Regions from separate parts of the Luteibacter rhizovicinus DSM 16549 genome, predicted to be linked through region 1. Evidence: predicted binding sites of a transcription regulator. Region 1 holds the regulator's gene; each other region holds the start of a gene.

The links. Region 1 encodes FliA, which starts transcription of late flagellar genes. Its sites were predicted from a motif close to TAAAGTTTNNCNNNCNNNGGCCGATAA; they were not measured.
Region 2: the regulator FliA is predicted to act here: its motif matches at 5,732-5,758, upstream of BJI69_RS13500 (STAS domain-containing protein).
Region 3: the regulator FliA is predicted to act here: its motif matches at 1,200-1,226, upstream of BJI69_RS13515 (chemotaxis protein CheW).
Region 4: the regulator FliA is predicted to act here: its motif matches at 2,428-2,454, upstream of BJI69_RS09055 (methyl-accepting chemotaxis protein).

Annotation. Positions count from the first base shown of each region.
Region 1 covers NZ_CP017480.1:404,113-411,386, forward strand. Annotated here, with positions in the region: gene BJI69_RS01895 (flagellar motor protein) at 1-537, opposite strand, end outside; gene BJI69_RS01900 (chemotaxis protein CheA) at 539-2,707, opposite strand; gene BJI69_RS01905 (protein phosphatase CheZ) at 2,715-3,359, opposite strand; gene cheY (chemotaxis response regulator CheY) at 3,370-3,771, opposite strand; gene BJI69_RS01915 (RNA polymerase sigma factor FliA) at 3,825-4,556, opposite strand; gene BJI69_RS01920 (MinD/ParA family protein) at 4,553-5,428, opposite strand; gene flhF (flagellar biosynthesis GTPase FlhF) at 5,491-6,843, opposite strand; gene flhA (flagellar biosynthesis protein FlhA) at 6,861-7,274, opposite strand, start outside.
Region 2 covers NZ_CP017480.1:2,964,238-2,971,511, forward strand. Annotated here, with positions in the region: gene BJI69_RS13475 (response regulator transcription factor) at 1-174, shown strand, start outside; gene BJI69_RS13480 (DUF3142 domain-containing protein) at 242-1,453, shown strand; gene BJI69_RS13485 (hypothetical protein) at 1,450-3,825, shown strand; gene queA (tRNA preQ1(34) S-adenosylmethionine ribosyltransferase-isomerase QueA) at 4,010-5,044, shown strand; gene BJI69_RS13495 (hypothetical protein) at 5,187-5,696, shown strand; gene BJI69_RS13500 (STAS domain-containing protein) at 5,814-6,131, shown strand; gene BJI69_RS13505 (response regulator) at 6,142-6,504, shown strand; gene BJI69_RS13510 (chemotaxis protein CheA) at 6,558-7,274, shown strand, end outside.
Region 3 covers NZ_CP017480.1:2,971,723-2,978,996, forward strand. Annotated here, with positions in the region: gene BJI69_RS13510 (chemotaxis protein CheA) at 1-1,049, shown strand, start outside; gene BJI69_RS13515 (chemotaxis protein CheW) at 1,277-1,792, shown strand; gene BJI69_RS13520 (methyl-accepting chemotaxis protein) at 1,835-3,550, shown strand; gene BJI69_RS13525 (CheR family methyltransferase) at 3,554-4,429, shown strand; gene cheD (chemoreceptor glutamine deamidase CheD) at 4,426-5,085, shown strand; gene BJI69_RS13535 (protein-glutamate methylesterase/protein-glutamine glutaminase) at 5,143-6,243, shown strand; gene BJI69_RS13540 (methyl-accepting chemotaxis protein) at 6,259-7,274, shown strand, end outside.
Region 4 covers NZ_CP017480.1:2,011,110-2,018,383, forward strand. Annotated here, with positions in the region: gene BJI69_RS09050 (alpha-L-rhamnosidase) at 1-2,367, shown strand, start outside; gene BJI69_RS09055 (methyl-accepting chemotaxis protein) at 2,488-4,173, shown strand; gene BJI69_RS09060 (NmrA family NAD(P)-binding protein) at 4,274-5,131, shown strand; gene BJI69_RS09065 (AMP-binding protein) at 5,174-6,853, shown strand; gene BJI69_RS09070 (membrane-bound PQQ-dependent dehydrogenase, glucose/quinate/shikimate family) at 6,958-7,274, shown strand, end outside.

The sequences.
Region 1 (7,274 bases):
ACCGAGCTTGCTCGGGTCGGCGAGATTCTGCATGACCGACATCAGGCCCATGACGGCGCCGATGATGCCCATCGTCGGCGAATACGCACCGGCGTTCTCGAAGACCTTGGCGGCTTCGATGTCGGTGTGTTCGCGTGCGTAGACTTCCACTTCGAGCACGGAACGCATGGCGTCCGGCTCGGTGCCGTCGACGAGCAGTTGCAGCCCCTTGCGGATGAAGGGATCGGATTCACGCTCGATTGCCGGCTCCAGGCCGAGCAGGCCCGTGCGACGGGAAATCTCGCTCCAGCCGACGATGCGGCTGACCAGATTCTCCGACTCGATGTCCGGTGGGCGATACACCCAGGGCAGCATGGTCCAGGCGCGCTTGAGCACCGGGCCGGGCGTTTGCACCAGCAGCGCGGCGAGCGTGCCGAGGAAGACGATGACGAACGCCGCCGGGTTCCACAGGGCATCGAGGCTCGAGCCCTTGAGGATGGTGCCCACGATGATGACCACGAAAGCCAGGATCGTTCCGACGACGCTCACGATATCCATATCAGACAGCCATCCTTAGTGAAGGCAGCACCTGGCCCGCATCGTCGGCGAGGCCGGCGAGGTCGAGCACGAGGGAGATGCGGCCATCGCCGGTGATCGTCGCGCCTGCGACGCCCGGGACATCCTTGAGGAACGGACCCAGCGGCTTGGCCATGACGTCTTCGCGGCCGAGCACTTCGTCGACCAGGCAACCGAGTGTCTGGTGGCCGATCTGCACGACGACGACGTGACCGCCCTTCCCCGCCGCGCCGGCCCAGTTGCCGAGGTCGGCAAGCGGCAGCGCGCGCTGGCGATGCGAGGCGACAATGCGACCGTCCAGTTCCTGGATCTGGCCCGGCACGAGTTCGAACACTTCGGTGACGTTGGACAACGGCAGCGACAGCAGGCGATTACCGACGCGAACCATGAGCACGCGCATGATCGCCAGGGTAAGCGGTACCGAGAGACGGACCGTGCTGCCATGGCCGACGCGCGAGTCGATCGAGAGCGTGCCGCCGAGTTCGACGATCTTGGTCTTGACCACGTCCATGCCGACGCCTCGGCCGGAAATATCCGAGACCTCGGCCGCGGTGGAGAAACCGGGACGGAAGACGATTTCGTAGCACTCGCGCTCATCCAGACGCGCCGCCTGCTCTTCGTCCATCAGGCCTTTTTCGACGGCCTTCCGACGCAGGACCTCGGGATCCATGCCCTTGCCGTCGTCGGTGACGGTGATGACGATGCGGTCGCCGAACTGGCCGGCGGCCAGGCGAACCGTGCCGGAGCGCGATTTGCCGGCGCGTTCACGCACGTCGGGCATCTCGATGCCGTGGTCTACCGCGTTGCGAAGCAGGTGCACCAGCGGATCGGCCAGCGCCTCGACCACGGTACGGTCGATATCGGTGTCTTCGCCCTCGGTGACCAGCTCGATGTCCTTGCCGAGCTGACGCGCGAGGTCGCGGATGATGCGGGGGAAACGCGAGAAGAGTTTGCCCACCGGCTGCATGCGCATGCGCAACACGGCGTTCTGCAGATCTTCGGCGACGCGCTCGAGTTCACCGATGGCGCGTTCCATCGGGTCGTTCGTGCCGCGCGGCGCGAGATTGGTCAGGCGGTTGCGGACGAGTACCAGCTCGCCTGCGGCATCGACGAGGCTGTCGAGGCGGAAGGTGTCGACGCGGACGGTGGTGTCGGCCGTTGACGAGGCGCGTTTTTCGGTGGTGGCTGTGGGTTTTGCGGTGGGAGCCGGTTTTGCTGGTGGGGTTGCGGCGGCGGGGATCGCCGATGAATCGGCTCCTACAGGGGTAGTGGACGCTACGGCGGGTTGGATCGCCGATGAATCGGCTCCTGCAACAGCGGTGGCCGGCGTGAGCGTGCCGGGGGCGGCGGTGCCGTGGAGGCTGTCTAGGAGGGCCTCGAATTCGTCGTCGCTGATGGCGTTGGGATCGGCGGCGGGCATCGCCGCCGAAGCGGCTCCCACAGATGGCGCTTCGGCGATCGGTGTTGCGGTGGCCGGGATCGCCGCTGAAGCGGCTCCCACATTTGCCGCCGCCCCTGCAGGGGCGGCGGCATCGGCGCCGGGGGCACCGGTGCCGTAGAGCGAATCCAGCAGCGCTTCGAATTCATCGTCGTTGATCGTGCCCGAAGGTGTCGAGGCCGGTGCGCGGTCGTTGCGCGCGGCGTCGAGCATGGCTTCGAATTCGTCTTCGATCGGATCGTAGGGGCGCTGCGACGACACGGCGGGGGCGCTGGTCGACGCCGGCGTCGACATCACCGGCGACAGCGCCACCGGCGGTGCGGAGCCGGCACGACCCGGAATCAGCAGGCGGTCGAGCACGGAGCGAGGCGCGGGCTCGGCGGGAACGCCCGCGTCGGCCGCACGCATCATGTCGTTGAGGAGGTCCAGCGACTCGAGCAGCGCATCCATGAAGCCGGGGTTCAACACCACCGCGCCGTTACGGGCCTCGTTGAGGAGGTCCTCGGCGCGGTGGCACAGCTCCACCATGGCGTTGAGGCCCAGAAAGCCCGCACCGCCCTTCACGGTATGGAACGCGCGGAAGACCGCGTTCAGCAGCTCGGCGTCCCCCGGCGAGGCTTCGAGATCCACGAGCTGTTCGCCCAGGCTCTCGAGCAGTTCGCGTGCTTCGATCAGGAAGACATTGAGCAGCTCGTTGTCCAGCTCCACGCTCATACGGCGCTCAGAACCCGAATTCGCTGAGCAGTCGATCCACTTCGTCCTGGCTGACCTTGTCCGGGGCCGGTGCGTGTGCGCCACCGGCCAGCGAACCAGTGAGACGCACCAGTTCGACCAGCGACGACTCCACCTTGGCCATGAACGATTCGACCTGCGCGACGCGCTGGCCGGACAGATCCTGCCAGGACTGGGCCTCGACCATCTCGCCCAGGCCGATGTCGCAGCTCTGCGCGAAATCGCCGACGCGCACGGCCAGGGCCGTCGCATTCGGTGCGAAGGCCGGATCGGCGTGATCGAGCACCAGCACTTCGTCGGCCTGCTTGGCCAGCGCCTGCGCCTGAGGACGCAGCCTGTCGCTGAAATCGAGGGTGCGGTGAGCCGCCTGTGAGCTCATCTCGAGCACGTCGCGCAGGTGTTTGCGCGCATCGCTCATGTTGCCCGGCACGCCATCGCTGGAGATATCGGAGGCCAGACGGCGGACCGACTCGTGCAGATCGCGCGCAAGATGGCCCAGGGCCAGGAACAGGTGCTGTTCACGGCTGCGCAGGAGGCGATCGAGCGCCTGTTCGAAGGCGACGCTGTCATCGGCGTCGAGCAACTCGCGCAGCTCGGGAACGACCTCGTGGCCGGGGTTAAGCATGGTATTCATCGTCATTCCCTTAGCCCGCAGCCGCGGCGAGTCGTTCGAAGATCTTGTCGAGCTTTTCCTTCAGCGTGACCGCCGTGAACGGCTTGACCACGTAGCCGTTCACGCCGCTCTGCGCGGCGGCGATGATCTGGTCGCGATTGTTCTCGGCCGTGACCATCAGCACCGGCATCGACTTCAGCGCGGCGTCCGCGCGGATCGCGCGAAGCAGGTCGATGCCCGTCATGTTGGGCATGTTCCAGTCGGTCACCACCAGGTCGAAAGGCTGGGCACGCAACATCGTGAGCGCCGCGTTGCCGTCTTCAGCCTCCTGGATGAGGGTGTTCGTAAATCCCAGCTCGACCAGGAGATTCCTGACGATGCGTCGCATGGTGGAGAAATCGTCCACCACGAGGATTTTCATGTTCTTGTCCAAAACTCGTCTCCGCCTGACTGCGCGTTCTTACCGGCGACGGCACCGTAATGCCGTCAATGCTTGTCTTTCCAACCCGTCATGCGTGCGCGGAGGCGAATCAGGGCCTGGCCATGGATCTGGCACACCCGCGATTCACTCACACCCAGCACCGCACCGATTTCCTTCAGATTGAGCTCTTCATCGTAGTACAGCGACATCACCAGCTTCTCGCGTTCGGGCAGGCCGTCGATGGATTGGGCCAGCGCATCGCGCAAGCCGTCCTGTTCGAAGATCCCTTCCGGCCCCGCGGCATCCGGGTCCGCGACATCGATCGCCGCGCCTTCGTCGCCTTCGGGCGCCGTAAGACTGAGCAACCGCGCGCTCGCCGCGTCGGCCAGGATCTGGTTGTACTCCATGGCGTCGATGCCCAGCCGCTTCATCACCTCGGCGTCTTCGGCATCACCACCTGTCTCGTTCTCGATCTGCCTCGTTACTTCAGCCACCTCGCGCAACTTCCGGTGCACGGAGCGGGGGGTCCAGTCCGTCTTGCGCAGTTCGTCCAGCATCGCGCCCCGTATGCGGATACCCGCATAGGTCTCGAAACTGGCCGCGCGAGTCGGCGAGTAATTTCTTGCGGCCTCCAGCAGTCCGATCATCCCGGCCTGCATGAGGTCGTTTGCATCCACGCTTGGCGGCAGCCGGCCCATCAGGTGATAGGCGATCCGGCGCACCAGCGGCGCGTGGGTTCGTACCAATTGATCCGCCGGGATTCGCGTGACTTCAAGGTATTCCGTCGCAACGCTCACAGTGGCAACCCTCCTCCCAGGTGGGACCGCTCGGCGAAAAAGCCGATGCGACCCTGAGCACGGGGTTCGGGTTCACCCCATGTATCGACCGACCTGGCCAGATTCTTGAATCCAACTGCAGATCGGCTGCTCGGCCAGACATCGACCACCGCCGACTGGCGGCGAATCGCCTGGCGCAGGTACTCGTCGTGCGGGACCATCCCCATGAAATCCAAGGAAACATCCAGGAATCGGTTGGTCACCCGGGACAGTTTCTCGAACAGCTGGCGACCTTCCTGGGCATGGCGGACCATGTTGGCCACGATGCGGAAGCGGTTCACGCCGAACTCCCGGCTCATGACCTTGATCAGGGCGTAGGCATCGGTCAGCGAGGCCGGCTCGTCGCAGACCACCACCACGACTTCGTCGGAAGCCGCGGCGAACATGGAGACGCTGTCCGAAATGCCGGCGGCGGTGTCGACGATCAGGTATTCGGGGGCGATCGGGTATTCGTCGAACGCGCGGATGACGGCGGCATGCTCGATATTCGGCAACTGCGCCATGCGGCGCGCGCCGGAGGTGGCCGGAATCACCTTCAGGCCATGCGGCGCCTGGAGGATCAGATCCTCGATGCGGCACTCGCCCTCGAGCATGTGCCCGAGGTGACGGGTCGGCTGCAGCCCGAGCAGCACGTCGATATTGGCCATGGCCAGATCGGCATCGAGCAGGACGACGTCGCGTCCGCCCATGGCCAGGGCCATACCGAGGTTGACCGCCACGGTGGTCTTGCCGACGCCGCCCTTGCCGCCCGCGATCGCGATGCTGCGGGTAGGGCGACGGTCGTCAAGCCAGTTGAGGCCGGCGGCCTGGGTGCTATCGACGTGTGTGGTCATGAAGGAATTCACTGCCGTGAAAGAGTGTGCGGTGGCGGTAGTCACGTTATGCGGTTTCCCGATCAGGCGAGCGCGGGCGCCGCGGTGCCGAAACGATCGGCAAGTACGGCGTCGTCGGGCTCCTCGTTGCGCTGCTTGAGCAGTTGGGCTGCGAGGCAGACCAGCTTGCGCGCATCGGCGGAGGCGATGTCTTCGGGCACACGCTGCCCGTCGGTGGTGTAGTCCAGCGGCATGGCGTGGCGAATGAGTGCCGACAGGGCGCCGCCGATCAGCGGCGCCTCGTCGAGCTTGGTAAGGATGGCGGTCTGCGGTGACAGCGGCGCGTACGAGCGGATCGCGTTGTCGATCGCCTGGGCCTGCGCATTGGCGGCGAGCACCAGGCAGACGCGCAGGTTCGAGGTCGCGCGCAGCGTGTCGAACTGCTGCTGCAGCTTGGGATCGTTGCCGGCCATGCCGGCGGTGTCGACCAGCACGGTGTGCTTGCTGCGCAGCTGGAGAAGCACGTTGCGCAGGCTGTCCGCATCGTGGGCGTTGTACACGCGCACGCCGAGGAGGCGACCGTAATGCTCGAGCTGCGCGCCGGCACCGATACGGTACTGGTCGGCGCTGATGAGGGCGACGTTGGAAGCGCCGTGGCGAAGGACGGCACGGGCGGCGAGCTTGGCGATGGTCGTCGTCTTGCCGACGCCGGTGGTACCGACCAGCGCGGTGACGCCGCCGCCGACCGTGTCGAAATTGCGCCCGCTGGTGCGGATGTTGCGCGAGAGGATGCCCAGCGGCAGGTAACGCGCCTGTTCGGAGGTCATGCCGGCCGGCAGTTCGGCGCACAGCGCGCGAGCCACGTCGCCGTCGATGCCCAGGCGGGTCATTTCGCGAAGCACGCGAGCGCGCAGCGGCTGATCGCGATCCATCTGGTTCCAGGCCAGCGTGGAAAGCTGGACTTCCAGCATTTCACGCAGGCTGTTGATCTCGGCACGCACGCCGTTCACGGCGGCGTCGCTGTTCGGGTTGACCGTGGCGGCACGGACCACGTCGGCCACGCTGGACGCGAGGGCGGCGCTGGACTGGCGCTGCGGTGCATTCGGATTGACCGCTGCGCCCTTGGCGGCACGTTCGACGGCAGCAGCCGTGGCGGCACGTGCCTGATCGATGCGTGCGGCGCGGTCGCTGTCGCGCGTGGCGCGGATCGGCGCCAGCGCGGCAGCATGCTTCGCAGCGGTCTCTTCGGCGGTCGGCGGTTCGAAGGCGAAACCCGCCTCGCGAACCAGCGCTTCGTCGTAGTCGAGCGCGGCGATGATTTCGATACCGTCGTCCATCCGACGCGTGGACAGGATCACGGCGTCCGGACCCTGCTCATCGCGAACCTGGCGCATGGCCTGGCGCATGTCGGCGGCAACGAATCGTTTGATTTTCATGCGTTAGCTCCTCTGTCCTATCGTCCGAGGGCCGTCACCAGCTTGACGCGGCGGTTGTCCGGGACCTCGTTATAGGCGAGTACATGCAGGTTTTGGGCCACATGCCGAGTGAAGCGTGAAAGCCAGGGACGAAGTGCCGGCGAGACCAGCAGGACGGCCGGTTCGCCGGCCGCTTCCTGACGTCGCGCGGCCTCCGCCACGTTCTGCTGGAGACGATCGGCCAGACCCGGCTCGATCGCCGCACCGGCGGGACCACCACCCTGTAGGGACTGCAGAAGAATCTGCTCCAGTTCCGGCGCCAAAGTAATGACGGGGACCTCAGTTCCGAGCCCGGCGATCTCCTGCACGATCTGTCGGCCAAGGGTGACGCGCACACTGGCCGCGAGGACGCCGGGATCCTGACTCTGGCCAGCATGCTCGGCCAGCGACTC
Region 2 (7,274 bases), 2.2 Mb from region 1:
GAGCGGCAGGTGTTGCGTCTGGCCGGGGAGGGGCATTCGGCCAGCGATATCGGTACGCAGCTGAATCTCTCGCATGGCACGGTGCGTAATTACCTGTCCGAGGCGATCGGCAAGCTGGGCGCCGCGAACCGCATCGAAGCCTTCCGGCTGGCCCGGCAGAAAGGTTGGCTCTGACCGCTACAATGCGCCGGTAGCGCGCCGCTTCCGGCGCGTGCTGGGGAACGCCATCAGGATGGCCCACGTGTTGCGGACTCTCTCGATCGTCATGATCGCGACGATGTTTGTCGCCGCGTGCGGTCGTGCGCCTGCGCCGCTGAGTCACGATGCCTATGTCTGGCAGCGACAGTGGACACCGGCGTTGCGTGAGGCCCTGGTCAGCTCCGCGGACCTCGTCCGCGACTGGCGCGTCCTCGTTGCGCAGGCCGATCGCGACGGACAATTTCATGTCTTTGCCCCGGATACGCAGACACTGGCTCGCAGTGGCCGGCCTGTCGTGTTGGTCGTCCGCATAGACGGGCGGCTTGCGGCTTTCGATGCGCAGGCGCTGGCCGCGCGCATCGCGACACTCGCGACCGGATGGCCCGCCGGCCGCGTCGCTGGCCTCGAGATCGATTACGACTGTCCCACGGCGCGGCTGCCTGCTTATGCCGCCTTCCTGGCAGCGCTGCGCCCCCGGTTGGGGGCGATACCGCTCTCGATCACGGCCTTGCCGACGTGGATCGGCTCGTCCGATCTCGATGCGCTGCTGGCACTGCCGGACGAGTCCGTTCTCCAGGTCCATGCCGTACAGGCGCCACAAGCGGGCTTGTTCGATCCGGCCGTGGCCGATCGCTGGGTGGATGAGTTCGCAACGCATACGCGCAAGCCTTTCCGTGTTGCCCTGCCGACCTACGGTTCCCGCGTGAGCTGGAACGACGACGGGAGCCTGCTTGCCGTCGAAAGCGAGCAAGCCGCGCTGGCCGCTGGCGCGACCTCGGCGGAACTGTACGCGGCACCCGATACGCTGCTCGCCTTCGTGAAACACCTTGCCAACGACCGGCCTCGCGGTCTCATCGGGGTGGTGTGGTTTCGTCTGCCGACGGCGGACGACTCGCGCGCGTGGAGCCTCGCCACCTGGCGCGGCGTCGTCGCGGGTCACCTCGATAGTCGCCCCCTGATGGTGACCTTGCAGCCAGGTTCGTCTGCCGACGCTCCCTTCGATGTGATGGTCGACAACGCCAGCGAGTCCGATGCGGCCCCGCCGGCGCGCGTTGCCTTGCCCGCATCCTGCGATGTGGCCGATGGCATCGACGGATACCGCCTGCAGCGTCGCGACGCGTCGCTCGAACTCATCGCCGCGAACGCGCGCCCGATGCCTGCCCATACACGCCGATCGATCGGTTGGGTTCGCTGCAAGGCGGGCACGCCGCTCACTCTTTTACCGATACCCGCACAAGGAACGCCCGTTTCATGATGAAGCAGAAGACGCTCGCGATCGGCTTCGCGGTCGCCGTAGTCGGCGCCGTGGCATGGGCTTGCGGCCCCGATTTTCCGACGCAGATGCTGGACGATCGTGCGGCCACGCTGAAGGCGGTGCCACAAAACACCTTCGCCTTCGAAGCCCAGCACCTGTTGCCTGCCAGCGATGGTCTGGTGGCGGTCGAGACGGGACGCTATGGCGAGGCATCGAAGACAAAACCCGACCTTACGCCCGAGCAGATCGAGCGGGTCAAGACGTTGCACGCCTCCGAGACGGGCGCGGAGGCGTTCGAGAAGGGTGGCGACCTTCCGGCGGACGTGCGCGCCTACGTGGCCGGCGCCGTGGACTGGGGTCGCGCGACGCAGGATTGCCCGGACACGCCCGACAGCTCCTACGGCGAAGCGTTGAGCAAGCCGCCGTGCGCCGTGTTCGACGCCGATGCCCTCGACAAGGCACAGGCAAGCTTCGAGCAGGTGCTTGCCATGCCCGCGGATCAGTCGGTTCTCCGCGGCGCCTGGGCCGCCTATATGCTCGGCGAAGTACACGCCTTGCGGGCCGCGCAGGCGGCAGCCACGCCGGCCTTCGCGACACACCGCGATGCAGCGGCAAAGGCCTTTCAGCAGGTGCGCGCCCGCGTGCTTGCCGGCGCGTCCGACGCGCAGGGACTGGCCGTGGCGAGCTTCGGTGAAGAGGCGCGGCTGAGCCTGTATGCCGACGGCAAACCCTGCGTCTGGGTGGATCTCTACAACGGCGAGGATTGCGCGTCCTCGCTTTCGCCGACGGATCTGAAACATGCCATCGCGCTTTATGCCGCGCAGGCGGGGCATGGCTCGGGCAACGCCGTGCAGTCACTGGCATCGATCGCCAGCACGGTGCTGACCAACCCGGACCAGCTCGATGCGCTGATCGATGGACCCGTGTCGCAGCGACTTCTGGTTACGTATGCGCTGAGCTGGGTGTCGCCGCAGACCACGGACGGCCAGCCGCAGCCGGTGCTGACGGCCCTGGTCGATGCGATCCAGAAGCATGGTGCGGACAAGGTCAGCGCGGCGGATCGCCTTGCCTCGCTCGCCTACGAACTCGGTCGCTACGACGAGGCGGAGAAGCTGGTCGCCAAGGCCGACGGCCCCCTGGCCAGTTGGGTGCGCGCCAAGCTGGCCTTGCGCAAGGGTGACCGCGAAGCCGCTGCGCGCGCGTACGCCGATGCCGCCAAGGCTTTTCCTCGCGTCGACGATCCCAAGGCGTCCCTGGAGACCGACAGTGTGCATCGGCTGATGGGCGAACGCGGCGTGCTGGCGCTGGCGCGCGGCGAGTACGTCGAAGCGATGACACACATGTATGAGGCCTCGATGGCCGTTGGCGGTGACGGCAACGTCTATGACGGTGAACTGGAAGAGTCGGGTGCCGGCTACGGCAACGACATGAATTACGTCGCCGAGCGTGTGCTGACGGTCGACGAGCTGAAGACGTTCATCGACGCCCGGGCACCCGCCTCACCGGCACCTGCAGCAAAGCCGGACAAGGATCATCCGGCCGAACCGCTCTCGCTCAACGATCGCCTGCGCTGGCTCCTGGCCCGACGCCTGATGCGTGCCGGCCGCTTCGATGACGCCGAGGCCTATTTCGCGCAGGGCGTGGATGCCCGCTTCGGCGACGTGGATCTGCGCGCCAAGGCGAAGGCATACGCGGCCGATGTCCATGACGGCGACCACGCGTGGACCGATATCGGCAAGGCCGAAGCACGCTACGCGGCCGCCAGGATCGCGCGCGAGAACGGTATGGAACTGTTCGGCTTCGAGCAGGGGCCGGATTACGGCGACAACGGCGGCGGCTACCAGGGCGGCAGCGGACAGAGCGCGGAAACGCTCAAGGGAGACCTGGTCACGGCCGGCGAACACCAGCGCTTCAATGACAGCGCCGCCCAGCCCGACCGTCGCTTCCACTACCGCTACCTTGCCGCCGACCGGGCCGTCTCGGCGGCCGACCTGCTGCCCCCACGTTCGCAGGCCTTCGCCGCCAGCCTGTGCATGGCCACCCACTGGATGCTCGAAGGCCCGCCGGACTACAACGAAGCCAGCGACGGCGACGCCACCAAGCCACCCAATGAACGCCAGCGCCGCGCCCAGGCGTACTACGCCCGTTACGTGAAGCAGGGGCCGTACGTCGAGTGGGCGGAAAGCTTCGGCTGGAACTGTGAAGAGCCGGACTTCGCCAGCGCCCGCAAGCTACAGCGCGCCCAGCAGGTAAAGGCGGCAAAGCACGTGATCCGCAAGTACCTCCCCGTGGAAATCGCGGTGCTCGTCCTGGCAGTGGCTGGTGTTATTTACCTGCTGATCCGTAGGCGCCGGCGCGCTGTTGCTCGGTAGGAGCCGATTCATCGGCGATCCCGCGGCAGCGGGCCAGTCCGAGGTAGGAGCCGATTCATCGGCGATCCCGCGGCAGCGGGCAAGGGTGTCGCAAGCACCCGGTTCGCCGATGAATCGGCTCCTACCAAGCCAGCCCCAGCCGAATGGGCGATAATCTCCCACCCGCCGCCCGAAACCCCCTCTCGTGAAGAAATCCGACTTCGACTTCGACCTGCCGCCTGACCTGATCGCCCAGGCCCCCCTGGCCCGGCGCTCCGGGAGCCGGCTGCTGGTGGTCGACGTCGGCGCACACACGAAGAAGGACCGGAAGTTCTACGAGCTCCCGGAAATGCTCCAGCCGGGCGACCTGCTGATCTTCAACGACACCCGGGTTCTCCCCGCGCGCCTTTATGGCCGCAAGGACACCGGCGGCGAGGTCGAGATCCTGATCGAGCGGGTCACCGGCCCGCACGAGGCGCGCGCCCAGCTCGGCGTAAGCAAGAAGCCGAAAGAGGGCGGCCGGATCGAACTGGCCGACGGCAGCATGATCACCGTGCTCGGTCGCGAGGGCGAATTCTTCCTGTTGCGTTTCGAAAGCGAGGAGCCGCTCGAGCGTCTCCTGTCGCGCCTGGGCGAAATGCCCCTGCCGCCGTACATCGAGCGCGGTGCCGAGGAAGCCGACAACGAGCGCTACCAGACTGTCTTCGCCCGCGAGCCCGGTGCCGTCGCCGCGCCGACGGCAGGCCTTCATTTCGACGAAGAACTGCTGGCCAAGCTGCGCGCGCGCGGTGTCGAGATGGGCTACGTCACCTTGCATGTCGGCGCAGGGACGTTCCAGCCGATGCGTGCCGAAGATGTTCGCGACCACGTGATGCATCGCGAGTGGCTCAATGTCGGCGCCGGCCTCGTGGAGAAGATCCGCGAAACGCGTGCGGCCGGCGGTCGGGTGGTCGCGGTTGGCACCACCGTCGTCCGCGCGCTGGAAAGCGCGACGGTCGAAGGCGTGCTGCGGCCGTTCGCTGGCGAGACTCAGATTTTCATCTTCCCTGGCTACAAGATCACCAGCGTCGATGCGCTGATCACCAACTTCCACCTGCCACAGTCGACCTTGCTGATGCTGGTCTCGGCGCTGGCCGGTAAGGAGGCGATCCTGGAGTCGTACCGTTACGCCGTGCTGCAGCGTTACCGCTTTTTCTCCTACGGTGACGCGATGTTGATCGTGCCTTCCAAGACGTCGTGACATAGGCGGGTTTTCGGCACGCCCTCGCTATCTGCCTGACACCCATGCAGAGCACGTCTCCCACCTACAACCTAGGTCGGGTTGCCGTCTGCCTTCGGATGATCGACGCTGTCTTCGCTCCCATCATCAAGGACGACACACGATGAGCATCGAAGATCAGGAAAGGATCGATTTTACGGGCGGTGACCTGCACGGATGGACTCTGGATGAGTACCCGCGCGCCACGGTAGTCCAGGAAGGGGAAAGCAGCTTCCTTCGTAGCGACAACCCCCTCTACTACAACGGGATGGTTCTCAGCAAAAGCGTTCCCGGCCTCACGGTAGGGGGCTATTACGAGTTCAGTGTCGCTCTCCGCACGCATGGGCAGAAGGGGATGGGTCTTCAGGTCATCCTGGATGACGGGCACTCGGGAGTGCACAGCGCTCTGGATATCGATCTGGCACATGCTCAGGTAACGCCGGGAAGGTGGCAGCAACTGAAGGGCTACATCTTCAAGCGCAACACGACGGTGACCGATGACGTCCTTATCAATGCCTACGGTATCTTCAAGCTCGACATGGATGATGTCAGGCTGTCGTTAACGCCCGTCGACGCGAGAAAGGTGAGCTTCGACACGTTGACCGTTCCCTCCCGGTCCATGCTCAGGCGCTGACATCCTCGGACCATCATCGAGTGGGCAGCACCCCCTAAAGCTTTCCCCTCCAAGGCCGATAAGACCATCGAACGAACCCCCGGGCGACACGCGCCCGGGGCCGAACCGGTACGGACGATGGCGAAGAAATCCTCCAAAGACGCAACGTTGGCGCCCCTGGCGCTCGACGCGGACCTGCGTATTGCCGCGGCCCCGGCCTTGCGCGATACCCTGCTCAAGGCGCTTGCCGCCGGCGACGCCGTCGAACTCGACGGTACGGCGGTGGCCCAGGTGGATACGGCGGCCCTGCAGCTGCTCGCGGCGTTTTCCCGAGATGCGCGTGCGGCCGGGCTTTCCGTGACCTGGACCGGCGCCAGCGACAGCCTGCAGCGCGGCGTGGCCGTGCTCGGCCTTAACTCATTGATTGAACTGCCGGCTCGCGCCGGCGTGAACTGAAGGTGCTTCGATGGCTAAGATTCTTGCGGTAGACGACTCGGCTTCCATGCGCAGCATGGTGGCCTTCACCCTTCGCGGCGCCGGTCACGATGTCGAAGAGGCCGATAACGGCCAGGCGGCACTCGATTCGGCAGCTGTCCACAAGTTCGACCTGATCCTGGCCGACGTGAACATGCCTGTGATGGACGGCATCACGATGGTTCGCGAGATCCGCACCCGTGCGGACTACCGCGGTATCCCCATCCTCATGCTCACCACCGAGTCGAACCCGGAAAAGAAGATGGAAGGCAAGGCGGCCGGTGCGACCGGCTGGCTGGTCAAGCCGTTCGATCCGGACCAGCTCCTGGCGACGGTCAACCGCGTCCTCGGCTGATCCCAGCCGCGTCTGTTTTCACTTTAGTGTTCCGGTAATTCCAGGGTCTCCCCATGTCCAAAGTCGATCTGGCGCAATTCCACAAGGCGTTTTACGAGGAGAGCCTCGATGGTCTCGACGCCATGGAGCAGGCCCTGCTCGCCCTGGACGAGGGCGCCGAGGACCCGGAACTGATCAACGTGGTGTTCCGCGCCGCCCACTCGATCAAGGGCGGTGCGGCCACCTTCGGTTTCACCGATGTCGCTGCGTTCACCCACGTCGCCGAGAACCTGATGGACGAGGTCCGCAGCGGCCGCCGTCCGATGGCGAAGGCCGTGGTGGAACTGCTGCTGCGCTCGGGCGACACCGTGCGCGACATGCTTTCCCTGTCGATGACCGGCCAGCCGGCCGCCACGGCGGAAAGCCAGGCCCTGCTGGCCGAGCTGTCGGCGATGGTGTCCGGCCATGCGGTCGCTCCGGTGGCCGTCGCGAAGGCTGCCGCACCCACCGAGGCGATCGAAGGCTGGGACATCGCCTTCCGTCCCTTCGACTACCTGCTGAAGTCCGGTAACGATCCGGCCCGCATGTTCCGCGAACTCGAGGCCCTCGGCCCGCTCGCGGTCACCTGCGATGCCAGCAAACTTCCCGCGCTGGCCGAGATGGACGCCGAGTCGTCCTACCTCGGCTGGACGCTCCGCCTCGATGCCGGGGCCAAGCGTGCGGCGGTCGAAGGCGTGTTCGACTGGGTCGATGGCGACTGCGACCTGACCGTGACGCCGCGCATCGCCGCG
Region 3 (7,274 bases), 2.2 Mb from region 1:
TGCGCCACGGCCTGGCCCAGCTCGGTCGCCATACGCGCGAGCTGCAGGAAAGCGTCATGAGCATCCGCATGCTGCCGATCAGCACGGTGTTCAATCGCTTCCCGCGTCTGGTCCGCGACCTGGCACAGAAACTCGACAAGAAGGTCGTGCTCGACATGCGTGGCGAGACCACCGAGCTGGACAAGACCGTGCTCGAGAAGATCGGCGATCCGCTGGTCCATCTGGTCCGCAACGCCATCGATCATGGCCTGGAAATGCCGGACAAGCGTCTCGCCGCAGGCAAGGGCGATACCGGCACGCTTCGTCTGGAAGCCTTCCATCGCGGCGGCAGCATCGTCGTCGAAGTCGCCGACAACGGCGCGGGTCTCAATCGCGACGCCATCGTGGCCAAGGCCATCCAGCGCGGCATCATCGCCACGGGCGAGGGCATGTCCGACGAGGCCGTGGCCGATCTCATCTTCGAAGCCGGCTTCTCCACCGCCGCCGCGACGACCGACCTTTCCGGTCGCGGCGTGGGCATGGACGTGGTCCGTCGCAACGTCATGGATCTGGGCGGCACGGTTGCCATCCGCAGCGTGCAGGGCAGTGGCACCACCTTCACCATCACCTTGCCGCTGACGCTGGCGATCATCGACGGCCTCACGGCTGCAGTGGGTGAGGAAATCTACATCGTGCCGCTCGTGTCCATCATCGAGTCGGTGCAGGTCAAGCCGGACACCGTTCGCAGCGTGGCCGGCGGCGGCGAGCTGTTCCGCTTCCGCGACAACTGGCTGCCGATCGTGCGCCTGTTCGACGTGTTCGGCTGCGCCGGGCAGCGCCGTGCGGTGGACGAGGGCATCGTCATCGTCGTGGAAGGCGAGGGCACTCGCATCGGCCTGTTCGTCGACGAACTGATCGGCCAGCAGCAGGCGGTCGTGAAGTCGCTCGAAGCCAACTACCGCCGCGTCACCGGCATCTCCGGTGCGACCATCCTGGCCGACGGCTCGGTGGCGCTCATCGCCGACGTGACCGGCCTGGTCCGCATGCAGGCGCGCCGCAAAGCCGCCTGATCGGCTCTGAGTGGGAGCCGCTTCAGCGGCGATTCCCCGCAGGCCAATGCCTGGGAGGGTGCGGCTGGCACCCTTTCGCCGATGAATCGGCTCCCAGAGGAACCGGCCATCCCGGTCGTCAGAAACGACCCACAGCCTGCAGATTTCCCCTCAAGAACCCACCGCGACGGCCGATACCCCAAGAGAAGGGGTCCCGAACCGCCGAACCGATCCGCCGTGGGAACGACATGAACCAGCAAGCCAGCTCCGCCTCCGCCCTGCCTGAAGAGGCCGCGCAGTACCTCACCGTGAACCTCGGTAACGAGGAGTACGGCGTCGATATCCTCGCCGTCCGCGAGATCCGCGGCTGGACGCCGGTCACTCGCATTCCCCAGGCCCCCGACTACGTGCTCGGCGTGCTCAACCTGCGCGGCGCCATCGTGCCGGTGCTCGACCTGCGCCTGCGCTTCGGTCTGGCACGCGAGGAATACACGGCCACCACCGTCACGGTCATCGTGATGGTCAACGGCCGCCAGTTCGGCGTCGTAGTCGATGCCGTCTCCGACGTGGTCGAGGTCGCCCCGGGCGACGTTCGTCCGGTGCCCGACATGGGCACCACCGTCGACACCGAATACCTGAAGGGACTCACCTCCGTCGCCGAGCGCATGGTTCTGCTGCTCGACGTGGATCGCCTGTTACAGCCGCAGGATGCGCAGATGCTGGAGGCCGCGTTGGCTTCCACGGATGTCAAAGCCGTCGCCTGATACCCGGTTAGTCCTTGCCGCACTTTGCCGATTGGAACCGTGATGAAGAAGTTCAAGTTCAAAGTCCCCGCCCTGACCGTTCGTGGCCGCCTGTACGGCGTGCTCGGCCTGCTCACGCTCATGCTCCTGGGTGGTGCCGCTGTCGGCCTGGGTGCGATGCACTTCCAGAACGAAGGCATGCGCCAGATCTATGAGGAGGAGCTCGCTCCGACCGAGATGCTGAGCCGCGTGAACACCGATGCGCTGATGTCCTTCGTCGTGCTGGGCGAGGCCGCCACCAAGGTCAGCAACAAGGACCAGGTGAAGCAGAAGGTCGCGGAGTTCCAGAAGTATCAGGACGAGATGGTCAAGCTGAAGGCCGATTTCGTGAAGCTGCCGATGTCCGCCGACGTCAAGAAGCTCTACGACAAGTGGCAGTCCACCAACACCGATTACGAGCAGGCCAAGGCCGACATGATCGACGCCCTGAACCAGGGTGACGAAGGGTCCAGCGACGTGCTCGAACTGCAGGTTCGTCCGCTCCTGATGGATCGCCAGAGCCAGCTCGGCAAACTGATCGAAGCCAAGCGCGATGAAGCGGCGGCGATCTATGCGAAGGAATCCGCCCAGTACAAGACCGTCCGTGCACTCAGCATCGGCTCGCTGGCTGTCGGCCTGTTCGTCTGCCTGCTGATCGGCGTCCTCGTCGTTCGCTCCATCATCCGCACGCTGTCGCACACCGTGTCCGTCGCGCACCAGATCGCCGAGGGCAAGCTCGGTCACGATATCCAGGTCACGCGCACCGACGAACTCGGCCAGCTGCAGGAAGCGTTCCGCGCCATGGACGAGCGCCTCAGCGCGATCGTCGGCGAAGTGCGTCACGGTTCGGGCTCGGTCAGCACGGCGGCGCAGCAGATCTCGCGCGGCAACGACGATCTCTCGCAGCGTACGCAGGAACAGGCCTCGAGCCTGGAAGAGACCGCCTCGTCGATGGAGGAAATGACCTCCACCGTGAAGCAGAACGCCGAGAACGCCAGCCACGCCAACCAGCTGGCCCGCGGCGCCCGCGAGCAGGCCGAGCGCGGTGGCGAAGTCGTCGCGCAGACGGTCGTCGCCATGCGTGAGATCAACAGCTCCAGCAAGAAGATTTCCGACATCGTCAGCCTCATCGACGAAATCGCTTTCCAGACCAACCTGCTCGCGCTCAACGCGGCGGTGGAAGCGGCACGTGCGGGCGAGCAGGGCCGCGGCTTCGCCGTGGTCGCGACCGAAGTGCGTAACCTGGCCCAGCGTTCGGCCGGTGCCGCGAAGGAAATCAAGGGCCTGATCAACGACAGCGCGAGCAAGGTCAAGGCCGGTTCCGAGCTGGTCGACCAGTCGGGCAAGGCACTCGCCGAGATCGTCGAAAGCGTGAAGAAGGTGACCGACATCGTCGCCGAGATCGCCGCGGCCAGCTCCGAGCAGTCGGCCGGTATCGACCAGGTCAACCACGCCGTGCTGCAGATGGACGAGATGACCCAGCAGAACGCCGCGCTGGTGGAAGAGTCGGCCGCCGCCGCCCGTGCCATGCACGAGCAGGCGAATGAGCTCAGCCGTCAGGTGTCGTTCTTCCAGATCGCCGGCCACGCATCGAACGCGCCCGCCGCCAAGGCGCCGCGCAAGGATGCCGCCCGCGAAGAGATGGAAACCGTGTTCGCCGCCGTGCGCAGCACGCCGGCACCGCGCGCCCCGCGTCCGGTCGAGTCGGCCGCCGACGCCGGTGTGTGGAAGGAGTTCTGATCGATGAATGCGCTCGTCAACAACGGCGATGCCGTCGGGCTGGCGGGCGCGACGGGACCGAATCTCGGCGAAAAAGAGTTCGGTTTCCTGCGTGAGTTCGTGTTGCAACACTGCGGCATCTCGCTGGGCGATCACAAACGGCAGCTGGTCCAGGGCCGTTTGCTGCGCCGCCTTCGTGCACTGAACCTCTCGGGCTTCGAGGCGTACTGCGATCTGCTACGCCGCGATCCCGAGGCGGAGCTCGGTGAGCTGGCCAGCTGCATCAGCACCAATGTCACCTCGTTCTTCCGCGAGATGCACCACTACGACATGCTCATCGACGAGCTCCTGCCGCGTTGGCTGGCAGAGAAGCGTGGCGGTGGTCGGCTGCGCATCTGGTCCGCGGGTTGCTCCACCGGTGAAGAGCCGTACGCTATCGCGATGGTGCTGGCCGAGGCCATCGAGCGCACCGGCATCCAGATCGACGCGAAGATCCTCGCCACCGATCTGTCGCCGCAAGCGCTCGAGGCGGCACGCAAGGGCGTCTACCCGGTGGATCGCCTGGGTGGCGTGAGCGATGCGCGGCGCAAGCGCTGGTTCCTGCGTGGCGAAGGTTCGTTCGATGGCTTCGTGCAGGTGCACCCGCGCCTGCGCGAGCTGGTCGCCATCCAGCCGCTGAACCTGCTCCATGAATGGCCGATGCAGGGCAAGTTCGACGCGATCTTCTGCCGCAACGTCGTCATCTATTTCGACAAGCCGACCAAACAGCGGCTGTTCTCCCGTTACGCCGGCATGCTGGAAAGCCACGGCTATCTGTTCCTGGGGCACTCGGAGTCCATGTATGGACTGTCCGAGGACTTCGATCTGATCGGCCGCACGGTCTACCGGAAACGCACATGAGCGACACGTTCGTCGCGCAGCCGAGGACGTTCATCGGCTTCGATCCGAAGAGCGTGCTGCCGGGATTCGAGCACGTTCGCCGCTTCTGGGATCCCGCCCAGGAAGTGGTTACGGTGAAGATTCTTCCGGGCGAGTATTACGTGAGCACCCAGGAAGAGATGATTTCCACGGTGCTCGGTTCCTGTGTGTCCGCGTGTGTTCGCGACGCACGGCGTCGTATCGGTGGGATGAATCATTTCATGCTGCCGGAGCCGGCCGGCGAGCGCGACAGCTGGACCTCGACGGTCGGCCGCGCAGCGCGCTACGGCAACGACGCGATGGAGCAACTGATCAACGCCATCCTCAAGGCTGGCGGCCGTCGCGACGATCTGGAAGTGAAGATTTTCGGGGGTGGACGCGTGCTGGCGACGATGACCGACATCGGCCAGCGCAACATCACCTTCGTCCAGCGCTACATCGCGACCGAGAACCTGAAGCTCTGCGCGGCCGATGTGGGTGACATCTACCCGCGCCAGGTGCAGTTCTTCCCGGTCAGCGGCAAGGTGCGCGTGCGTCAGTTGCGCGCCACGCACGACAACAATCTGGCCGATCGTGAGAAACGATACCTCAAGCGATTGGCCGACGATCCGATAAAGGGAGAGGTGGAACTGTTCTGACGCCTGTCGTCGGCAGTATCGCCTTCCACCATCCAGCTACCCGAGTCGCAAGCGCCCATGCAGAAAGTACGCGTCCTCATCGTCGACGATTCGGCCCTGGTCCGAAAGGTCCTGACGACCATGCTCGAGTCCGATCCGGGCATCGAGGTGGTCGGCACGGCCGCGGATCCGCTGATCGCCCGCGATAAGATCAAGCTGCTCAATCCCGACGTGCTCACGCTGGACGTCGAGATGCCGCGCATGGACGGCCTGACCTTCCTCGACAACCTGATGCGCCTGCGCCCGATGCCGGTGGTAATGGTCTCGACGCTGACCGAGCGGGGCGCCGACGTGACCCTGCGCGCGCTGGAACTGGGCGCGGTGGATTTCTTCACCAAGCCGCCGGCCGATCTCGCCAACACCTTCATGGACCACGCGCCGGAAATCTGCGCGAAGGTGCGCCTCGCCGCGGGCGCCAAGCCGCGTGAGCGCGCGGCGGTCAGCAAGCTGGACGTGGCCCCGCGCCTCTCCGCTGATGCCGTCCTGCCGCTCGCCCAGACGCCGGGCACGCGCGGTGGCACGCGCATCATCGCCATTGGCGCGTCCACGGGCGGTACCGAAGCGATCCGGGTGGTGCTCGAAGCGATGCCGCCGACCGCGCCGCCTATCGTCATCACCCAGCACATTCCCGCCGCTTTCAGCGGTCCCTTCGCCGCACGCATGGATTCGTGTTCCGCCATGCGCGTGATGGAAGCCCGCGACGGCCAGCCCATCCAGGCGGGCCACGCCTACATCGCGCCCGGCAGCCAGCACCTGCTGGTCATGTGGGACGGCGCCAAGCACGTCTGCCGTCTGCACGATGGCCCGCCGGTCAATCGTCACAAGCCTGCCGTCGACGTGCTGTTCCGTTCCATGGTCGCCAGCGTCGGCGCCGCGACCATCGGCGTGCTGCTCACCGGCATGGGCGACGACGGCGCCCGTGGCCTGGGTGAACTGAAGGAAATCGGTGCACCCACCCTGGTTCAGGACGAAGCCAGCTCGGTGGTCTGGGGTATGCCTGGCGCCGCCTGGAAAGCCGGTGCCGCCAACGAAATGCTTCCGCTCGACGCGATCGCTGCGCGCTTGCTCGCGCTCGCCCATACACCTGTTTCCGCCGCCGCCTCGCGCGTCGGCACCTGATAGCGAGACGTCATCATGCTTATCCCCAAGAACGAACGAAGCATCGGCTTTGCCGCCAGTGCCATCGCCCTGGTCCTCGTGCTGGTGTTCCATTCGGCCTGGGTCGCCCCGGTCGTCGTGGCACTCCTGACCGCGACCTGGATCGCGATCAGCCTGCGCCCGGCCGCGCTGCCGGACGTGGAGGTGGTGCTGCACTCGCCGTCTTCGGACGAAGCCTCGGTACGTGAGGCAATGGAAGACGTCCGCAGCGCCATCGTCGACGAGCTCGGCCACGCCAGCCGCGAACTGCACCAGGCACTGGATCTGCTGCGCGATGCCGTCGCCGAACTCGGTGGTGGCTTCAACGGCCTGTCACACAAGACCGGCAAGCAGCAGAAGCTGCTCAGCGAGATCATCGAGAGCGGTGGCAACGGCATCTCGGTGCAGGATTTCGCCTCGCGCACCGCCGGCTTGCTCGAGCACTTCGTCGGCCTGATCGTCCAGTTGTCGCGCGAGAGCCTGCGCATCGTCTACCGCATCGACGGCATGGCCAAGGAAATGGACGCCGTGTTCGCGCTGTTGAAGAACGTCAACACGATTGCCGAAGAGACCAACCTGCTGGCGCTGAATGCGGCTATCGAAGCGGCACGCGCCGGTGAATCCGGTCGTGGCTTCGCCGTGGTCGCTGGTGAGATCCGCAATCTCGCCCAGCACAGCAACCAGTTCAACGAAAAGATCGGTACCCACGTGGAGCGTTCGCGCACCGCGATGGAACAGCTTCGCGAGCTGGTCGGCCACATGGCCTCGCAGGACATGAACGTCGCGCTCTCGGCCAAGGGCGACATCGATCGCATGATGTCGACCATCACCGAATCCAACGCACGCACCAGCGCCGCCGCCGACGAAGCCGCTTCGATCAATCGCGGCCTCGGCAACGACGTCTCCACAACCATCCGCTCGCTGCAGTTCGAAGACATTCTCAGCCAGCTGCTGCACCAGACGCGCTCGCGCCTGGTCGAGCTGCAGGAAATCACCGCCGACTGCACGCGCGA
Region 4 (7,274 bases), 1.6 Mb from region 1:
ATCGTCGTAACGCACGAAGGCAAGCCCGTCTGGGACAGCGGTGACGTCCGCTCGCCGCAATCCTTCGACATCGACTACGCGGGTCCCGCGCTCCTGCCAGGGCAACGCTACGAGTGGCGCGCCGAAGTCCAGACCTCGGACGGCAACGGCAGCACGACGTCGCACTTCGACACCGCGCTCGACGAGCCGGGCTGGCACGGCGCGAAGTGGATCGGCAAGGCCGACGCGACAAGTGTGCCCGCACCGCTGCTGCGCAAGGTCTTTCATGTCGATGCGAACGCCACGCGCGCGACGCTTTACGTCGCGGCGGGCGGGTACGCCGACCTCTCCGTCGATGGGCGTCCGGTGAGCGATGCCGTGCTTTCCCCCGGCTTCACCGACTACGACAAGCGCGTGGAAGTGGTCGCCAACGATGTCCCGCTGACGCCAGGCGAACATACGCTCGCTGCCGAACTGGGCCGCGGCTTCTACGGCATGACCAACCCGAACGTCTGGCATTGGGAGCGCGCGCCCTGGCACGGGCAGCCGCGACTGCGTGCGTTACTGCGCATTCGCTATGACGACGGACACGTGCAGGACATCGTCACCGACGACAGCTGGCGCATGGCCGACGGCCCGACACGTCTGGACGATCTCTACGGTGGTGAAACCTACGACGCGCGTGCATCGACACCGAGGACGTGGGTGCCGGCGGCCGTGCTTCCCGTGCCGCGCGGCAAACTCGTCGCGCAGACCGAACAGCCGATCCGCGTGATCGACACCTTGCACGCCACGTCGGTGACCGAGCCGAAGCCCGGCGTGTTCGTCTTCGCCTTCGCTCGCGTCATCGCCGGCTGGGCGACATTCGACGTGACGGGTCCGGCGGGGACGACGATCACGGCGCATTACGGCGAGAAGCTGATGCCCGATGGCACGGTGGATGCGCGCGATGAGCATCACTATTTCAAGGCGGGATTCCAGACGGATCGGCTCACGCTTGCCGGCACGCGCGAGCGCTGGCATCCGCGGTTCTCCTACAAGGGATTCCGCTACGTGCAGGTCGAAGGCTGGCCGGGCGGCGAACCGGCACTCGGTGCCGTCACCGCGCAGGTCGTGCATACCGACGTCGCCGTGACCGGCCGCTTCGAGAGCGCGAACCCGTTGCTCGACTGGATTCATCGCGCCGCGGTCGACACCTTGCTCAACAACCTCTACGGCATCCCCACCGATACGCCGATGTACGAGAAGAACGGCTGGACCGGCGACGGCATGCTCGGCGCGGATATGTTCCTGCGCAACGTCGATGCCGATCGCCTGCTGGCGAAGTGGGTGCGCGACATCGCCGATACGCGCAAGGCGGATGGTTCGCCTTTGCTGATCGCGCCGAATCCCGGCTGGGGCGACGTCCGCGCGCCGACCTGGCACGCCGCCTATGTGCTGGTGCCGTGGTCACTCTGGATGAACGCGGGTGACCGCCGTCCCATCGATGAACATATCGAAGGCATCGCGCGCTATGTGGCGATGGAGAACGCGCGTTCGCCCGGCGGCATTGCCGATACCGAACTGGGCGACTGGGTGAGTCCGGAAACCGACCCGGGTGGTGAGAATGCGCCGGAAGACAAACGCGTCGCCGCCACGGCGTACCTGTATCGCATGCAGCGCGTCACCGCGGACATGCTTCGCCTGCGCGGCGACACAACACGTGCGGCGGGATTCGATGCGCAGGCGGATCTCGTGCGCGATGCCTTCAATGCACGCTTCCTCGATCGCGTAGCCGGTCGCTACCGGGGCGAGGGCGATAAGGGCTATCGCCAGGCGCACAACCTGCTGGCGCTGGCCTTCGGGCTGGTGCCCGACGACTTGCGCGATCGCGTCGCCGCCGGCGTGGCGGCGGATGCGAAGGCCCGGGGCGACCACCTCGATACCGGCGCCCTGGCGACCAAGATTATCCTGCCGGTGCTTACCGCCACGGGGCACGCCGACGAGGCCTGGCGCATCGCCACGCAAGTGAGCTTTCCGAGTTGGGGCTTCTGGCGGGCGAACGGCGCGACCAGCCTGTGGGAGCACTGGAAGCTGGCCTCGCGCTCGCGGGGACATTATTTCCTCGGCACGGTGGATGACTGGCTGTTCGGTGATGTTGCCGGGTTGCGGCCGTTGGAACCGGGTTGGCGGAGGATCGAGGTGCGGCCGGCGGTGACCGCGTGGCTGGACCATGCATCGGCGGCGGTGATGACGCCTTATGGGGAGGCTTCGGTGGCCTGGCGGAAGGTCGGTGGGCGGGTGGAGCTGGATGTGCATGTGCCTGTGGGGGCGGAGGCGGTCATCGGGCTGCCTGGGCGGTCGGACAAGGTTGTGGGGTCGGGGGATCATCATTTGGGTGCTCCGTAGGGATCGCCGCTGAAGCGGCTCCCACACAGAGCGAGGCCTGCGCCGTTCATAAAGCCGTCGTAAAGACCTGCGAATTCCGGCCGTTAATGCATAGACGGGGAAAGCACAGGGTGACGGTACATGTCCGCATTGAAGAACTGGTTCGGCCGCACGACGTTGAACGCGCGCGTGTGGATGGTCATGACCGTGGTGGTGCTGGGCCTGGTCGGGCAGACCGTCATGTCGGGCGTGGAAAGTCGCCACGTGCAGATGACGCAGCTGGCCGACACGCTGGAGCAGCATGTCACCGCCGCCATCGCGATCGCCGATGCGTATCACGCGCGCGCTGAAAAGGGCCAGATGAGCGACCTCGAAGCGCGCGTCGCCGCACTCGACGACATCCAGGCGATGCGCTGGTCGAACAACACCGGCTATGTCTTCGCGTTCGACTCGGCGCTGACGATGCGCATGCATCCGCTGCGCGCCGACGACATCGGAAAGAACATTCGCGACGACAAGGACGGCAAGGGCTTTCATCAGTACGTGGCCATGCTCGAGGCCGACACGAAGGACGGCCATGGCATGACGCGTTACACACAGGTCATGCCCAAGACCAACGAGCTCAGGGACAAGATCAGCTATTCCAGCTGGTACAAACCCTGGGACCTGCACTTCATTTCCGGGGCCTACTTCAGCGACATCGACGCGGCGTTCCACGCGCAGCTGCAGCGTGACCTGCTCAAGTCCGCGCTCATCGCGGGGCTCGCGCTGCTGGTGATCTGGCTGTCGATGAGCAGTATCCGCGCGACCGTCGGTGGTGAGCCGCGTGACGCCGTGCATATTGCCGGCCGTATCGCCGGCGGCGACCTGCGAAGCGACGGTGGCGAGTACGCCCCGGCCAGCCTGCTCGGCGCACTGGAGCGCATGCGCGGTACCTTGTCCTCCATCGTTTCCGAAGTGCAGCAAGGGGCGCATGTCGTCGCCACGACGTCCGCCGAGATTGCGCGTGGCAACGACGACCTGTCGCAGCGCACGCAGGAGCAGGCGTCCAGCCTCGAAGAAACCGCGGCATCGATGGAGGAGATGACCGCCACGGTGAAGCAGAACGCGGAGAACGCCACCGCCGCCGACCGACTCTCGCGTCATGCACGCAGTGAAGCGGAGAAGGGTGGCGACGTGGTTGGCGAAGCGATGGCCGCCATGCGTGAGATCGGCGATTCCAGCCGCCGCATCGGCGACATCGTCGGCCTGATCGACGAGATCGCCTTCCAGACCAACCTGCTGGCGCTCAACGCTGCCGTGGAAGCGGCACGCGCCGGCGAACAAGGTCGGGGCTTCGCGGTCGTGGCGGCGGAAGTGCGTCGACTGGCCCAGTCCAGCGCCGCGGCGTCGCGCGAGATCAAGGGGCTGATCGCCGAAAGCGGTGAACGTGTCGAGATCGGCGCGGCGCTGGTCGAGCAGTCCTCCGGAGCCTTGCGCGATATCGTCGCCAGCGTGAAGAAGGTGACCGACATCGTCGCCGAGATCGCCGCGGCCAGCGCCGAGCAGTCGGCGGGTGTGGATCAGGTCAACCTGGCCATCGCGCAGATCGACCAGGTGACCCAGGAGAATGCCGCATTGGTGGAAGAGGCGGCCGCCGCGGCCAAGTCCATGCAGGACCAGGCTCACTCGCTGAGCGATCAGGTCGCGTTCTTCACCGTCGACGGCACCGCCAGCGCCGAGCGGCCAGCGCCTGTTTCGGCGGTGGAACGGGCCGCGCACGACCTCAGTTTCGGCCAGTCGGCGCCAGTGAAGAAGGGCAGCGATGCCTGGGCGGAATTCGCCTGAGGTGACAAAACGTCACTAAAGCGCTGCGAATAAGTCGCTTCAGTCAACAGTCCCGTCGGCCTATCGTCCTCCTCGTCACTATCAACACGAGGAGAACGTCATGTACGCCATTACCGGAATCACCGGCCAGGTCGGCACCGCCCTTGCCAATGCGCTGTTCGCTGCAGGCAAGCCTTTCCGCGCGGTCGTTCGCGATGCAGCGAAGGGTGTGGTCTTCGCCGAGCGCGGTGCCGAGGTCGCCGTCGCCGACGTGGATGACACGCCGGCGCTGACCCGTGCCTTCGAAGGCGCGGAAGCGGTCTTCGTGCTCCTGCCGCCGCTGTTCGATCCATCGCCGGGCTATCCGGAATCGGCCCGCAGCATTGCCTCCATCCGCGACGCCTTGCTCGCAGCCCGGCCCGATCGCGTGGTGGTCCTGTCGACGGTCGGCGCACACGCCACCGAGGAAAACCTTCTCTCGCAGCTGGGCCGGATGGAAGGCGTGCTGGGCAAGCTGCCCATGCCGGTAACCTTTCTGCGCGCCGGCTGGTTCTTCGAGAACGCGCAGTGGGATGTTGCCGCGGCGCGCGACACGGGCGTTATCGACAGCTATCTCTACCCCCTCGATCGTAAAGTGCCCATGGTCGCCACGAAGGACATTGGCGAGCTGGCCGCCACGCTCCTGGGCGAGGTCTCCACGGGCGTTCGTGTGGTCGAACTCGAAAGCCCCCTGCGGACCAGTCCGGACGATATCGCCGCAGCCTTCGCCAAAGCGCTCGGGCGTGACGTGGTCGCCCATGTCGTGCCGCGTGACGAATGGGAATCGCGCTTCGTCGCCCAGGGCATGACGAACCCGACACCGCGCATGCGCATGCTGGATGGCTTCAACGAAGGCTGGATCGACTTCGAAGGGACCCCGGTGAAAGGCCGTGCCGGCGTCGACGAGGTAATCGCCCAGTTGGTGAGTCGCGGCGGCTGACCTATCCTGCGTTGCAACGCCGCTGTTTCGAGGAACGCCCGCATGGATCACGCCGCCAGTTATGTCCACGGTGCGAGTGCGACGCCGTTACTCGGCGAAACGGTCGGGGCGATGCTCGATCGAATCGCCGCACGCTGGCCGGATCGGCCCGCCCTGGTCGTCCGCCAGCAGGGCATCCGCTGGACGTACGCCGCGTTCCACGCCGAGGTGGAACGGGTGGCGGCCGGCCTGCTCGCGCTCGGCCTTGAACCCGGCGATCGCGTCGGTATCTGGGCACCGAATCGGGCCGAGTGGGTGGTGGCGCAGTTCGCCGCGCCCAAGGCCGGCCTGATCCTGGTCAACATCAATCCGGCGTATCGCTCGCACGAGCTGGCCTATTCGTTGAACAAGGTGGCCTGCCGTGCCCTGATCCTCCCGCGAGCCTTCAAGAGTTCGCGCTACCTCGAGATCCTCTCCGGACTCGCGCCGGAGCTCGCAACGTCGGTACCCGGCGGCCTGCGTGCCGCCGCGCTGCCCGACCTGCGTCACGTGATCCTGCTCGACGACGAACCGGCGGCAGGCACCCGGCGCTGGGCCGACATCGTCGCCGATACGGAAGCGCGGGCGCGCCTCGCCGCGATCGAAACCGAGCTGTCGTTCGACGATCCGGTGAATATCCAGTTCACCTCCGGTACGACCGGCGCGCCGAAGGGCGCCACGCTTACGCACCACAACATCCTCAACAACGGCTTCTTCATCGGCGAAGCCATGCGCCTCACCGAAGAGGATCGGCTGTGCATCCCGGTGCCGTTCTATCACTGCTTCGGCATGGTGCTGGGTAACCTCGCCTGCGTGACGCACGGCGCCTGCATGGTCATTCCCGGCGAAGGCTTCGACGCGTTGGCGACACTGGAGGCCGTGGCCGAGGAGCGATGTACGGGCTTGCATGGTGTGCCGACGATGTTCATCGCCGAGCTGGAACATCCTCGTTTCCACGAGTTCGATCTCACCTCATTGCGCACCGGCATCATGGCTGGCTCGCCGTGCCCGATCGAGATCATGCGTCGCGTCGTGCGCGACATGCACATGGCCGAAGTGACGATCGCCTATGGCATGACCGAAACCAGTCCGGTGAGTTTCCAGACCGTCGCGGAAGATCCGCTCGAACTTCGCGTCTCGACAGTCGGAAGGGTGCATCCGCACGTGGAGGTGAAGGTCGTCGATGAAGCCGGGCGTGTCGTACCGCGCGGCCAGACAGGCGAACTCCTGACGCGTGGTTACTCGGTCATGCGCGGCTACTGGGGCGACGACGCCAATACGCGCGCCGCGCTCGACGAGGCGCGCTGGATGCATACGGGCGATCTTGCGACGATCGACGATGCCGGTTACTGCACCATCGTCGGCCGCCTGAAAGACATGATCATCCGCGGAGGCGAGAACATTTATCCGCGCGAGATCGAGGAGTTCCTTTATGGCCACCCGGATATCCAGGATGTGCAGGTCTTCGGCGTGCCGGACGAGCGCCTGGGCGAGCAGGTCTGCGCCTGGATACGCTTGCGCGATGGGTCGTCCGTATCGGCAGCCGCCATCCAGGATTACTGCCGGCGCCATCTCGCGTACTTCAAGGTGCCGCATTACGTGCGCTTCGTCGATGCCTTCCCCATGACGGTGACGGGCAAGGTGCAGAAGTACCTCATGCGCGAGGCGATGCTGGCCGCGCTTGCCGAAAAGGCGGGTGCGTAAGCGCGTTCGCAAGAACGTGTGATGTCACCCCTCTACCTCGGATTCACGCCCTGAGCACCACTCTGTCCGCAGGGGTGGGGTTACTGCTCATGATGAGGCGACACGTGAAACGAGTCAGAAGATTTCATCCGGCAACGCTGTTTACGGCGTTCCTCTTCGCGCTGGCCGGTGGTGCGACCTTGCTCGGTGGCATACGCCTCATCAATCTCGGCGGCTCCCTCTACTACCTCGTGGCCGGTGCGATCCTGCTGGTCGTGGCCATCCTGTTGCTGCTTCGACAGCGCCTGGCGGTAGGCCTCTACGCGCTCATGCTGATCGGCAGTGCCGCCTGGTCGGTGTGGGAAGTCCAGTGGGATTTCTGGCAGCTGCTACCCCGCCTCGACGTGTGGTTCGTGCTTGGCCTGTGGCTGCTGTTGCCCTG